2 linked regions of the Candidatus Scalindua japonica genome follow. The protein of the gene in region 1 interacts with the protein of each later gene in a pairwise test. Links are inferred from orthologs where the notes say so. Each region holds a gene or a part of one and is shown in the gene's direction. Other genes may lie near its edges.

What was found.
Region 2: the proteins of rpe (region 1) and eno interact in binary tests that used the Escherichia coli proteins (3 or more experiments, as listed by UniProt). The link is inferred for Candidatus Scalindua japonica from one-to-one orthologs.

Annotation. Positions count from the first base shown.
Region 1 is NZ_BAOS01000027.1:89,587-96,446, reverse strand. The notes cover bases 1,752-4,640. They hold rpe (ribulose-phosphate 3-epimerase), read left to right. Parts: upstream 1,752-2,794; coding sequence 2,795-3,487; downstream 3,488-4,640. Other genes in these bases: SCALIN_RS13870 (GIY-YIG nuclease family protein), read left to right, coding at 4,597-4,640; accD (acetyl-CoA carboxylase, carboxyltransferase subunit beta), read left to right, coding at 3,534-4,358; SCALIN_RS13890 (phosphoglycerate kinase), read left to right, coding at 1,752-2,763. In the rest of the region: SCALIN_RS13900 (CsgG/HfaB family protein), read right to left, coding at 1-130; gap (type I glyceraldehyde-3-phosphate dehydrogenase), read left to right, coding at 550-1,551; more of SCALIN_RS13890, read left to right, coding at 1,567-1,751; more of SCALIN_RS13870, read left to right, coding at 4,641-4,881; SCALIN_RS13865 (Lcl C-terminal domain-containing protein), read right to left, coding at 5,146-5,724; tRNA lysidine(34) synthetase TilS, read right to left, coding at 5,934-6,860. UniProt on the Escherichia coli protein: Catalyzes the reversible epimerization of D-ribulose 5-phosphate to D-xylulose 5-phosphate.
Region 2 is NZ_BAOS01000013.1:29,365-36,207, reverse strand. The notes cover bases 2,737-5,608. They hold eno (phosphopyruvate hydratase), read left to right. Parts: upstream 2,737-3,468; coding sequence 3,469-4,749; downstream 4,750-5,608. Other genes in these bases: SCALIN_RS07620 (glutamate-5-semialdehyde dehydrogenase), read left to right, coding at 5,406-5,608; SCALIN_RS07625 (FtsB family cell division protein), read left to right, coding at 4,985-5,416; csrA (carbon storage regulator CsrA), read right to left, coding at 2,759-2,968. In the rest of the region: ispH (4-hydroxy-3-methylbut-2-enyl diphosphate reductase), read right to left, coding at 1-603; SCALIN_RS07645 (nitroreductase family protein), read left to right, coding at 889-1,392; SCALIN_RS07640 (DUF362 domain-containing protein), read left to right, coding at 1,515-2,705; more of SCALIN_RS07620, read left to right, coding at 5,609-6,662. UniProt on the Escherichia coli protein: Catalyzes the reversible conversion of 2-phosphoglycerate (2-PG) into phosphoenolpyruvate (PEP). It is essential for the degradation of carbohydrates via glycolysis.

The DNA of each region.
Region 1 (6,860 bases):
CATCATGAGGAAAATTTTCGTTAATATCAACCTCTGAAACCTTCTCTATTGCGGCACAGCTTGAAACAAGAAAGAAGACTACTACCGCATATTGCTTCATAATAATTTGCAGATTTGAAAGTTTTTCCATAATAAAGGTCCAATTATAAAAGCATTTCGCATTCAATTCAATAAGGTTGTTGTTTATAAACTCCTCATAGTCAATAGGTGTTCTTGGTTATAAACCATTGTTTTTCCTGCCTTTGTCATAGGGTAAAAACTCTTGACAAATTATAGCAGTGTGTTAGAATTTTACCTCTTTGTTGTACTCATATCCATAAGTATTTCCTCAATTTATAGAATACTTATTATTTTGAAAAAGCAGTCGAAGCATTTTACATTAATTGGAAAATCCCTTCTGAAAGCAGGGTAAAACTGCTTTTCAAATAAGGCATCTCAATAAAGCCACAACCTGCTGGAATTTTATGAATTTTCTAATCTAGAGAATAAATTGGCTTTGAATTATGAAGTAAAACTATCTATTATATTGGATTGAAAGGAATTTAAATAATGGCAATAAAAGTAGGAATAAATGGTTTTGGTAGAATAGGTCGTAATGTATTTAGAGTAATTGCAGAGAGGGAAGATATTGATGTGGTTGCCATAAATGATTTAGCTGACGCCAGGACGTTATCTCTGCTTTTGAAATATGATTCAGTCCATGGAAAATTTAACGGTGATATTGAGGCAAAAGAAGATACGATAGTTGTAAAGGGAAAAGAGGTAACACTGACAAAGGAGAAAGACCCTGCCAACCTTCCATGGAAACGCTTAGAAGTTGATATAGCGATAGAATCTACGGGAATATTTACAAAGAGGGCAGATTGTGTAAAACATCTTGAGGCTGGAGCAAAAAAAGTAATCTTATCCGCACCCTCAAAAGACCAGCTTGACGCTACGATAGTTATGGGGATAAATGAAAATGACCTTCGTACAGAACATAAAATTGTTTCCAATGCCTCTTGCACTACAAATTGTCTTGCTCCCCTCGTAAAAGTAATTAATGACAACTTTCAATTAGAAAAAGGCCTTGTGACGACCATCCACGCTTATACGAATGACCAGAATGTTGCAGATATGATGCACAAGGATTTGAGAAGGGCGAGGGCCGCGGCCATTAACATTATTCCAACGACCACCGGCGCTGCCAAAGCCATTGGCGAGGTCATTCCGACACTTAAGGGAAAGCTTGACGGTATGGCAATGCGGGTGCCTGTTGCTAATGGTTCAGTAACTGATTTAGTGGCAATCGTGAAAAGGAATGTAAGTATAGAAGAGGTTAACAGCGCTTTAAAAGCAGCGGCAGACAGCAAATTGAATGGTATATTGGAATACTGCGAAGACCCCATTGTCTCTTCTGACATAATAGGCAATGAACATTCATGTATCCTGGATGCCATGTCTACATGTGTAATTGGTGGTAATTTGATAAAAGTAATAGGCTGGTACGATAACGAATGGGGTTATTCAAACCGTATGGTTGATCTTGTGAAACTTATCACAAAGGCTTAAAGGGGATCCTGTCAAATGAACAAACTTTTTATTAACGAACTTGACCTGAAAGGCAAGAAGGTATTTGTACGAGTGGATTATAATGTTCCCTTTGACGAGCAGGGGAATATTAGCGATGATGCCAGGATAAGGGCCACTTTGCCAACCATTAATTATTTACTTGATGAAGGAGCAAAAATAATTCTCGCTTCTCATCTTGGCAGACCAGGAGGAAAGGTCTCACTGGAATACAGTTTAAAGCCGGTCGCTAAAAGGCTTACCAGGCTTCTCAATAAGGAAGTGACCCTGGCAAAAGATTGCATTGGTCCTGATGTTAGAAAGCTGGCAGATGCGATGCAGCCTGAAGACATCTTGCTGCTTGAAAACCTCCGTTTTCATAAAGGAGAACGGGAAAATGATCCTGAGTTTGCCAAAGAATTGGCAAGTTTATGTGATGTGATGGTACAGGATGCATTTGGAAATTGTCACAGATCGCATGCCTCAATGGTTGGTATGAATAAGGAAGTGCCACAGTCGGCGGCAGGTTTTCTTGTGAAAAGAGAGATAGATTATTTTGAGAAGGCAGTCAATGCTCCGTCGAGGCCGGTAGTTGCTATAGTTGGAGGAGCAAAGGTTACGGACAAGATAAAAATAATAGAAAATCTGGTAAAAAAGGTTGATAAAATAATTATCGGTGGTGCAATGGCATTTCCTTTCCTTGCGGTTCATGGATATGGTGTTGGCAAGGCAACGATAGATGAAAATGTCGCAGTGAAGGTCCTCATGATAAATCAACTTGCCAAGGAGAGAGGTGTCAAAATATATTTGCCGGTGGACTTTGTGGCTGCAGAAAAATTTGACGGTAATGCGGAGACTAAGCTGGTTACTTTCCAGGAAGTTCCGGATGACTGGTTTGCTCTCGATATCGGGCCTGCAAGCACAAAGCTTTTTTCTGAAGCCATGCAAAATGCAAAGACTATACTATGGAATGGCCCCATGGGGGCATTTGAAATTGACGCATTCAGTAGGGGCACGTATGCAATGGTGGAGGCAGTTGTAACTGCTTATGCGTTGACCATTGTAGGGGGAGGAGATACGGACCTTGCGTTTCACAGAATGGGAGAATCATACAAAGTATCATTTATATCCACCGGTGGCGGCGCCTTCCTGGAGCTATTAGAAGGCAAAGAGTTGCCTGGAATAGCGGCGCTGACAGATAAGAAAGAGTCATGAATTAGCGAGCGAAAGGAACTAATGTTTTAATATGCAAATAAAAATATCTGCGTCAATACTTTCTGCCGATTCAACTCAGCTGGGTAATGAAATTAAGAGGGTAGAACAGGCTGGTGTTGACTTAATTCATATAGATGTTATGGATGGTCATTTTGTACCAAATATTACAATGGGGCCATTTATCGTTGAAGGAATAAAAAAAATTACCAACGTTCCCCTGGACATCCATCTCATGATTGAGAATCCGGATAAATATGTGGAGTCGTTTACACAGAAGACAGACAAGGATGATATCTTGACTTTTCATATCGAGGCAACAGATGATCCTTTGAGTGTTATCAATTTAATTAAAAACAGGGGACTAAAAGCAGGAATTGCCATTAACCCTGATACCCAGGGACAGGTTGTTGAAAAACTACTTGGAGCGATAGACATGCTTCTTGTAATGACAGTATATCCGGGGTTTTCAGGTCAGGCATTCAAGAAATATGTATGTGAAAAAATTAAAAAATTGAGGGAAATTGCTCCTGAAAATCTTGATATTGAGGTGGATGGCGGTATAAAACCGGAAACTATTGCTGATGCGGCATCTGCCGGTGCAAATGTTTTCGCCGCTGCAACCTCTATATTTGGTAAGGATGACTATAAAGACGCAATAGAAGCCCTCCGTAAAGAAGCAAATGAGAACTCTTATCAGTTTATGAAAAGCGGAGGCTCTCTTTAGCCGGAAATACAAACGTTTTAATAGAAATGTTGTGGGAGATAAATAATTGTTCTTTAGAAAGAAAAAAAATATACCTGACGGATTATGGCAAAGGTGCGATGGGTGTAAAAGCGTAGTTTATAAAAAAAAGGTGGAAGAGAAACATAATGTTTGTCCGGAATGTAATCATCACTTCAGGATCACAACAAAAGAGCGAATAGATATCACACTGGATAAAGACAGTTTTGAAGAATACTGGAATGATATGGTGCCTGCTGATCCCTTGAAATTTAAGGACCGTATAAAATATAAAGATCGTGTTATAAGTGAACAGAAAAAAACAATGTTAAATGAAGCCGCAACGGTTGGGAAGGGCACTATTGATGGAAAGGATGTTATTTTTTGTGTTACGGATTCAAGCTTTATAATGGGGAGTATGGGGTCAGTAGTAGGAGAAAAAATTGCGAGAGCAGCAGAAATGGCATTGAAACTGAAATTGCCACTTATCATAGTCTCCGGTTCCGGAGGAGGAGCAAGAATGCATGAAGGCGCATTTTCTCTTATGCAAATGGCAAAGACATGTGCCGCTATCGCCAGGCTTCAAGATGCGGGATTACTTTTTATCTCTGTGCTTACTGATCCGACATTAGGAGGTGTCATGGCAAGCTTTGCTTCGCAAGGAGACATTATAATCGCAGAACCCGGTGCTCTTGTGGGATTTGCTGGCCCAAGAGTTATTAAAGAGACGATCAGAAAAACGCTTCCCAAAGGATTTCAATCTGCAGAATCGATGCTTAAGCATGGATTTATCGACATAATTGCTGGACGCGACCGATTAAAGTCGGAAATTTCAAAAATTCTGGATTATTGTAATTGTAACAGCAGTAGTTAAATTGTAATTGTTGATTTTCATGTTATAATGTTGTAATATTCTGCTTATAATAATCTAATGACAAATAAATTCCTCGGTAGCTCAATGGTAGAGTGGGTGGCTGTTAACCACTAGGCTGTAGGTTCGAATCCTACCCGAGGAGCCATCTTTCGCTAAAGCTACAGAGTGGCTATTGCCATTCTGTAGCTGACATTTCCCAATAACGGTAGTACCGGCTTTTGCTAATAAATTAAACAACATGCATTATTGTTATATTCTATTAAGCTTAAAGTCTCACATCTTTTATTCTGGCTCTACAAAAAATTTAAAAGCCAGAATAAAATTACATAACGAAGGAAAGGTGAAGAGCACTAAGCCACATTTGCCTTGGGAATTAGTGTGGTATGGTGCTTTCGAAACAGAGAAACAGTCGAAAAATTTTGAAAAATATTTGAAGTCTGGTTCGGGAAAAGCATTTGCATATAAAAGGCTAGTTTCTGTTGCTTTAGCAAAAGATATTACCAAGGGCAGAAAAACAGACTAAAGACTTTAATTAGAACTGGCAGTAAAAAAAAGAGTTGATCCAAAGGTACTCCGAAGGTCAAGAGCGTAGGATACCTACCCGAGGAGCATTTAAAAACCCACCTTAATGGTGGGTTTTTTCTTTTACCCTTTTTTTAATCTGAAGAACCGAGATTATAAATAGTAAGATAACACATAAACAACAATCTATACATTGATACATGTCCAACTTGCCTGATGCCAACACAAGTATTTTTCAAAATCAAGAATAACCGTCTGCTGAATATCAATTGAGTGAACGGACCGGACGAACATATCGGTTTTTGTAGCGCCAGCGTACGTTACCAAGGCTGAAGTAGACACTCCAGGTGCTACTGCCTCGTTTATCACCGGACCAGATACCCCACTGTTCCTTGTCAAAGATTGGATCTATATGGAGGGCATTCGTCTTGCCAGGTTCAAGCAGTGATGCTGCTTCCTCTATAGTAGGGAATCTCCAGTCGTTATAGCCTCCATACTTTCGGGTATTCAAATTCCTTATCCATGCTTTTGCTGCAACCCACTGCATATACTCTTTTGAACCCGACTGGAGCCACATAAGCCCCGTTGTATGATCTATTACCACATTGTCTCCTTTTATCGACTTTTTCTCGTAGCGGTGAATGATTGTGCTGTGTCCGTAAAATCCCCACTCATCAAATTTTCGTATATAAAGATTTGGCATTGACTGTACTTCAGAAACAGATAAATTCATGTAGGATGAACGCAAGGTTATTTTTTGTGGATTTGCTTCCTCTGCTTGTGTCACCCGGCCAGAAAGAAGAGCTAGTGATGTTATTAAGAAATATAGTAAATACTTTTTCATATTTGTTTTACCTCCATCCGGGAGCTGGTTATGTAAAAATACCAGAACTCTCCCAATAATATTTAAGAACTATGCCATCATCAAGGAATTCCTATTGGTCTACTACTTAATCCGGCTTCCATAAGAAAGAACGTCTGATATCGTTTTGATCTTCTTCTTTATGCCGCGTATGTTCATGGGTTTATCAAAAACCATACGAATATAAGCACTTATATATGAGTCGTTCTCTCCTCAAACTTCATCATTAATAATTTTGTTGTTTCCTCCGAAACCCGAATACGATCATCAATACGAAACCCCACTATCCACACTGGCTGTCCGTTCATCGTTACTAACGGGATAGCATCCCGGTCCATCACAGGAACTTTATTATCTATAAAAAAATCTTTTATTTTCTTAACCCCCTGAGAACCTAACGGCCAAAACTTATCTCCCTGCCTTCTCGTCCTGACTGTGAGCGGCATACTGACCTTATCAAAATCAACAGCTTCTTCTTTGCTTGTTTTCTTTTGTTTGAACTCTTCCAGGAAATTATTTTTGATCTCCCTGATCTCTGTTTTTACCTGATAATTCATATCAACAAGCTCTGTTTCTCCCGGAATTTTTATTTCAGTTTCGCTTAAAACAGGTCGTTCTTCCACATAAAATTTATTTCTGGAAAAGCACAACTCATTTTCCTCTCTCCTGATATTCAGGTACTCCTTAATCATATGGTTTATCTCTGTTTTTTTAGAATTAAGAAGGTTTAGAATATTTTTATAGTTTTTGTTGCCTATCTTCTTGAGAGGAATGTTTAACCGGATGATTACCTCTTTAACAATCATCTGTTGCAAAATCTGAGATGACTCTTTTAATTTATTTATATCCAATACTATTTTATCTATATGTGTCTCTGTTTTCGCCTCTCTATTTATTAATACGCTTTTGAATAAAACATTTGTTTCTTTTTCCAGGTAATCACAATTTTGTATTGCCGTTTCACCTAACGTAACCAGGGACTTTTTTATCTTTGGATTATAATTTTTTTCAAGGTGCGGAATAAGTTCCAGTCTGATCTTATTTCTTAATTTATCTTTTTCTATATTTGTCGAATCAACCCTGTAAGTAATATTTTTTTCCTCCAGATAAGCAATAAT
Region 2 (6,843 bases), on another replicon or contig:
CTCTTCCTGGCGTTTTGATGTAGAGCTGCATATTGTGTCAAATACTTTGTTATTTCCGTATCTAAGTTTCAACTTTTCCGCTATTAATGCAAAAGTATTCATGTCCTGAGTAGTCTGGGCAACGATACAAATTTTTTCTAAATCAGGCAGGTCTGAAATTTCCTCAATAGAAGAGATAACATAACCGTTTCCATCAGCATATCCAAGTAACCCCACCACTTCGGCATGCCCTTCATCACCCACGATAATAGTGGAATATCCCAGCTTCGTATTCTCCTCAATGATTGATTGCACCCGTTGTACGCGAGGGCAGGTTGCATCACAGATCTTGGCGCCTGATGCTTCAAGTTCCTCTCTTCTCCTGGGCGTTATACCATGGGCCCTGATAACTACAGTACTTTTTGATAAATCCGTATTTTCGTTAAGCGCTTTGATACCTTTCTCCTCCAGTTTTTCAAGTACCTGGGGATTATGTATCAATGGCCCTTCCGTATAGACGGAGCCATCATCGCCTCCCTTTTCATTAGAGGCATCCAATACTCTGTCCATTGCCTTACGTACACCCATACAAAATCCTGCTGTTTTTGCTACTATAACTCGCATGTTTGTCTTTTTTTGTATAAAATGAAATGTGGAATTTTCTGCCGGTTCGTACTGAACTGTATGATACGGCAGATTTTCGCACGTATTTCTTTGCTGAAATACTATGAAGAGCGATTCTATCAATATGCAATTTTCTTGTCAAAGAAATTCAGATTTGATAAAATTACCTGTTTCTCAGAGAAAAAGGAACTTGTAACGGTGAGAACGGAGGTGATCATGTATACAATGATGAATAGCAAAGCTGACGTTTCCGTGAAATTAACCAAATAATAAAAGGAATGTTCAATGGACTTCTATGAAACCATAAAGACAAGAAGAAGCATAAGGGCATATAAAGAGGGTCCGGTGGAAGACGATAAACTGAAGAGAATTCTTAATGCCGCTCGGCTTGCACCAACTGCTGCCAACAGACAGCCATTCTCACTTGTCGTAGTCAAAGCTGAAGAGGTTAAAAACAAATTAATAGATGCTTACTCACAGGAGTGGTTTTTTACAGCACCGGTAATTATCTGTGCGTGTGCTTCTCCGGGCACTGCATGGAAACGAAATGATGGCAAGGTTTACGTTGATGTTGATGTGGCGATAGCAATGGATCATTTGATACTTGCTGCTCATGCAGAAGGCCTTGGCACCTGTTGGATAGCCGCCTTTAAACCTGATGTGGTAAAAGATGTATTAAGCATACCTGATAATTTAGAACCCTTGATCTTAACCCCCCTGGGTTACCCGAAGGTCATTCCGGAACCAACTTTTCGAAAACCACTAGATGAAATGGTAAGAGAAATTTAGTTGATGTGTTGCTGTTATTCATTCCTGATAATGCTATACACTTCAGTGGAGAAATGTACAAACCATCCGGACACTACTGGCATTTATTATTAAACATTAATAACTTTTAAAGGTATTAAAAGATGACAACAGTCGCAATTTCACGTTGTGATAATTATGAATTGGAAGAAGTAAGCACGGCGGTGAAAAGATGTTTAAATTTAATAGATAATATTGAAACCATTGTAAAACCTGGAATGAAGGTGCTGCTTAAAGCAAACCTCCTGTCTGCCTCTTTAGGGCCGGAGAGGGCGGTTAATACACATCCTGCGGTTATCAGGGCGCTTGTTGATATATTTATGGGAGATTATGGGTGTAAGGTATATATTGGAGATTCTTGTGGCAGCCTAAGGACCGGTTCTACAGATAAGGCTTTTAGAGTTACGCAGATAGACAAGATTGCAGAAGAGACTGGCGCTGTTATCGTAAACTTTGATAAGGATGATGCTATTAACATAACAAATAAAAATGCTGTGATCTTAAAAGATTTTAAGATTGCAAAGACAGTCAAATCCGTAGATGTTGTAGTGAATGTCCCTAAACTGAAAACACACGGCCTTACAAGATACACAGGCGCTATCAAGAATATGTTTGGTTCTATACCTGCTAACGGAAAAAAAAATGTACATCTTCTGGCGCCAAAAAATAGATCAATGGCCCAGGCATTGGTTGATGTTTTTGAGATGGTCCAACCACATATCACGATTATGGATGCGGTAATCGGGATGGAGGGCAACGGACCTAATGCAGGAGATCCGAGAAAGGTAGGGTTAATAATTGCCGGTTATGATGGTGTCGCATTGGATGCCGTGGCTAGCACGGTAGTTGGCTTTGATCCTGTAAAAGTGCCTATAATCAAGTACGCGCATGACAGAAAGCTTGGTACTGCAGATTTGAACGAGATAGATGTTTCAGGTGAGGAAATAAGCAAGGTTAAAGTTGATGATTTTAAAAAACCGTCCAGTTCCGCACAGGATTTTGCATCCAACTATATTCCTGATTTTCTGCTTGCAAAAATGTTTGATAATAGCTGCTCATGCGTCTCTACAGTATATGAACCAAATTGTACAAGATGTTATGAGTGTATTAGAAACTGTCCGGCGAAAGCAATGTCAGCGCCTGAAGGTAAAGTAATAGTAGATGAAGATAAATGTATTGGCTGTTTTTGCTGTGATGAGGTCTGCAATTACAAGGCGATTGAGATGAAGCGATCATTTCTTGGCAGGGCTTTTTTGAAAATGGCAGTGTTTTTAGGTGTAGAGAGACTGCAGTAGATACAAGATTACCTTCTAATTTTCAGGATATGTTTGTGCGCTAAATTTTAAAACTACTTTTTTGGAATATTAATTGTCGTTGATGCAGATGATAATTTGTTTTCATCTTTGACTTTTTTGGCGACTTCTTCCCTGTTGATAGTGATGTGCTTTGGCGCATCAATCCCTAATTTTATCTGCTGTTTATTAATATCTATAACGGTTATCTTGATATTATTTTCAATTAAGATGCTTTCGCCTAATCTTCTGGTTAGTATGAGCATGGTTCACATCCCTGATCTTATATAATAAAATTTTGTAAATCAAGCCTGAAATATATTTCTGTTACTACCCATTTTTTAAACGCTACAGTACAGTAGTTTATAAGTTTTGTCTATTAAGTCAAGATGATTTACATTGCATTTTTGAAAGTTTGGTAAATTTGCAATAATCATAAGAAAACATACTCTTCCACGGATCAGAAGTGCAGAGGGCTTGAATCTCTTTCTTTTAATATATCCAGAACATGATTTGTGCGATTGTAGTTAGTCTGGTTCTTGATGTAGGGCAAGATTTTCAAACGGTCTTCATATATAAGCCCGTTTGACCAGCCAGACTTGCCCGCCAGGCTATGCGATTCAGACGGGTCATTCAGACCGGGAAACGGGTACTACATATTGTTGACAAAACTGTTTGTAAAGTATTTATTTGTAATTGACAGGTTTTGTTCATATTTGTTATAAACCAGGATTAAACTCTCATATTAACTTACAGGAGATTAGCTATGGCAAAGATAGAAAAAACTGCTGCTAGGGAAATACTCGATTCCAGGGGTAATCCTACAGTTGAAGTGGATATAGTATTGGATGATGGTACCATTGGTCGTGCGGCTGTTCCTTCAGGAGCTTCTACAGGGCGTCACGAAGCCTGTGAGCTGAGAGATGGCGATCCAGGGCGATATATGGGAAAGGGTGTTACCAATGCCATTAATAATGTTATAGAAGTAATAGGTCCGAAGATAAAGGGTATGGACCCTTCCGAACAGGAAAGAATTGATAAATTTATGATAGAACTTGATGGTACGGAAAATAAGAGCAACCTGGGCGCTAATGCCATTCTGGGTGTCTCTATTGCTGTCGCAAGAGCGGCTTCAAGTATGCTAAATAAACCGTTGTATAGTTATATTGAAAACAGAGATGACTTCATTATGCCTGTGCCAATGATGAATATTATTAATGGTGGAGAGCATGCTGATAATAACCTTGATATACAGGAATTTATGATCATGCCGGTAGGGGCTGGCTGCTTTAAGGACGCCTTAAGAATTGGAGCAGAAGTCTTTCACAGTTTAAAAAAGATACTCAGCGACAAGGGGTATAATACAAATGTAGGTGATGAAGGCGGATTTGCTCCGGAGCTGAAATGTAACGAGGAGGCCCTGGAGACTATAATGGAAGCTATAAATAATGCCGGCTATGGGCCAGGTAAGGACGTATTACTGGCGCTGGATACAGCCGCTAATGAAGTTTATAAAGATGGAAAATATGTGTTAAAGGCTGAGGCTGATCCTGAGAAATCTATTGAAGGTATGATTTCGTTCTATGAAGACCTGATCTCTAACTACCCCATTTATTCGATAGAAGATGGTCTTGCAGAGGATGATTGGGATGGTTGGAAGGCGTTAACGGAAAAACTTGGGAATAAAGTGCAGCTCGTTGGAGATGATCTATTTGTGACGAACATAAATAGATTGAAGAAAGGTATTGATTTGGGAATAACCAATTCAATATTAATCAAACTTAATCAGATAGGCACACTGACAGAAACTATGCAGACGATAGAAATGGCAAAATCAAATGGTTTCACCACGGTCATATCACATCGTTCCGGAGAAACGGAAGATACTATTATTTCTGATGTTGCAGTGGCAACCAATGCCGGGCAAATCAAGGCGGGGTCGCTTTCAAGAACAGACCGCATATGCAAGTATAATCAATTGTTGAGGATAGAGGAAGAGCTTGGGGACAAGGCAGTTTATGGTGCATCTTTATTAAAGAAAAAGTAGATTGATGTGAGACTTACGTTGTGGATTCTTTTTACAGTATGGTTGGTATTCGCAAAAGTGAGAAGAGATGGGCATTAAGGTTATTAAAAACTCATGAACGGGCCTTAGATCTCAAAAATTCGGGGTGTGTGAAGATGGTCGCCCAGATAAAAAGACCGGGTAATTATTCTATAGTAAGAAACTAAACTGAAAGTAAAACTATTTTTTTAGCAATAATCTTTAGTAACCCCAATACATGCTAAAGCGCTTCCTTCTAACCTTTTCTATAGTAACCTCAATAATAATTGTTTTTTCTGTTATCATCACACAGAAAAGAGAGGAGAGGAGGGAACTTGAAACAACGCAAAAAATTCTTACACAAAAGGTCGAGTATTTAAGAGAAAAAAACGACAGGCTTAAAAAGGAAAATAAGGCACTTGTTGATGATCCTGTACAGGTCGAGAGAGAAGCCAGGGATAAATATGGATATACTAGAGAAGGGGAAGTGACGTATAAAAAATATAAATTTAATATTTCAGATCCTGATAATGACAATGCTGAGAGGTCAACTGAAACTCGTGGTTTGGAAGCATTTTTATTTGACGGACCGTTTCCGTGGCAAGTACCTTTAGGTATGATAGTGATAGCCACACTTTTTTTACTGTTTTCTTATAAATATGAACGTTAAAGCTTATATAGATAAAATTGTTAGAGATGCAAAGGCTGCCTCACGAAAGACAGCAATTGCTGATACTTCTATAAAAAATGCCGCATTGGAGCAGATGGCGCTCAATCTCATTGACAATAAAGAGATATTGATGGCCGAGAATGAAAAAGACTTAAGGGCGGCGGAGGAAAATGGTTTGACTTCTGCTATGATAGACAGATTGAAACTGACTGAGCTGCGTATAGAAGCTATGGCTGAAGGTATAAAAGAGGTGATAAATCTCTCTGATCCTGTTAGTGAAATAATAGAAAAGGTTGTACGCCCGAATGGCCTTGAGATTCAAAAGATCAGAGTTCCCATCGGTGTTATTATCATTATTTATGAATCCCGGCCAAATGTTACAGCAGATGCAGCGTCACTTTGTTTAAAGACAGGAAACGCAACAATACTTCGTGGCGGTAAGGAGTCAATACATTCGAATATTGCCATATACAGGCAAATAAGCTCTGCCCTGGAAAAGGTTGGTCTGGATAAAAATGCTATTCAAGTCATTGAAACTGTTGATCGGGATGCTGTCGGGTATCTTCTAAAGGCAGATGAATTTGCGGATCTTGTCATTCCACGAGGGGGTGAGGGCCTGATACGAAACGTTGTTGAAAATTCTACCATTCCGGTTATAAAACATTATAAAGGCGTGTGTCATGTTTACGTGGATGAGTTCGCTGATCCGGACATGGCAAGAGAAATCTGTTTGAACTCAAAGCTCCAGAGGCCGGGTACCTGTAATGCTATGGAGACTATGCTGGTACACGAGAAATTAGCCGGGACATTTCTTCCTGATGTTTGTAAAGGTATGTCAGATGCCGCTGTAGAGTTGCGGGGATGTGAAAAGAGTTGTAAGATTGTACCTGGAATACAACTGGCTATTGATGAAGATTGGTCAACAGAGTACTTAGAAAAGATACTTTCCATAAAAGTTGTCTCTTCTATCGATGATGCAATCGAACATATTTCTGCCTACGGGTCTTCACATTCTGATGTCATAATAACGGAAGACAAAACCAATGCTAAGAAATTTGTCGATGAGGTAGACTCCGCAGCGGTATATGTTAACGCCTCTACACGCTTTACTGATGGCTTTGAATTCGGAATGGGTGCAGAGATTGGCATCAGTACAGATAAACTTCACGCCCGTGGCCCAATGGGTCTGAAAGAACTCACATCATACAAATATATTATCCACGGTACAGGCCAGATTCGTAAGTAAAAGACCTGTAAAACATACTTGTGCTTGTATGAAACATCAGTTGTTTCTCTTTAAACTTGATTTTTCACATTGCATGAGTTATCTTTCACTTTAATCTTTTGGCTTGTTCCTCTAAAACATGTTCGATGGTACACTTTTTAACATAAAGGAAAAGCCACAATAATTAATCACCCTTTATATT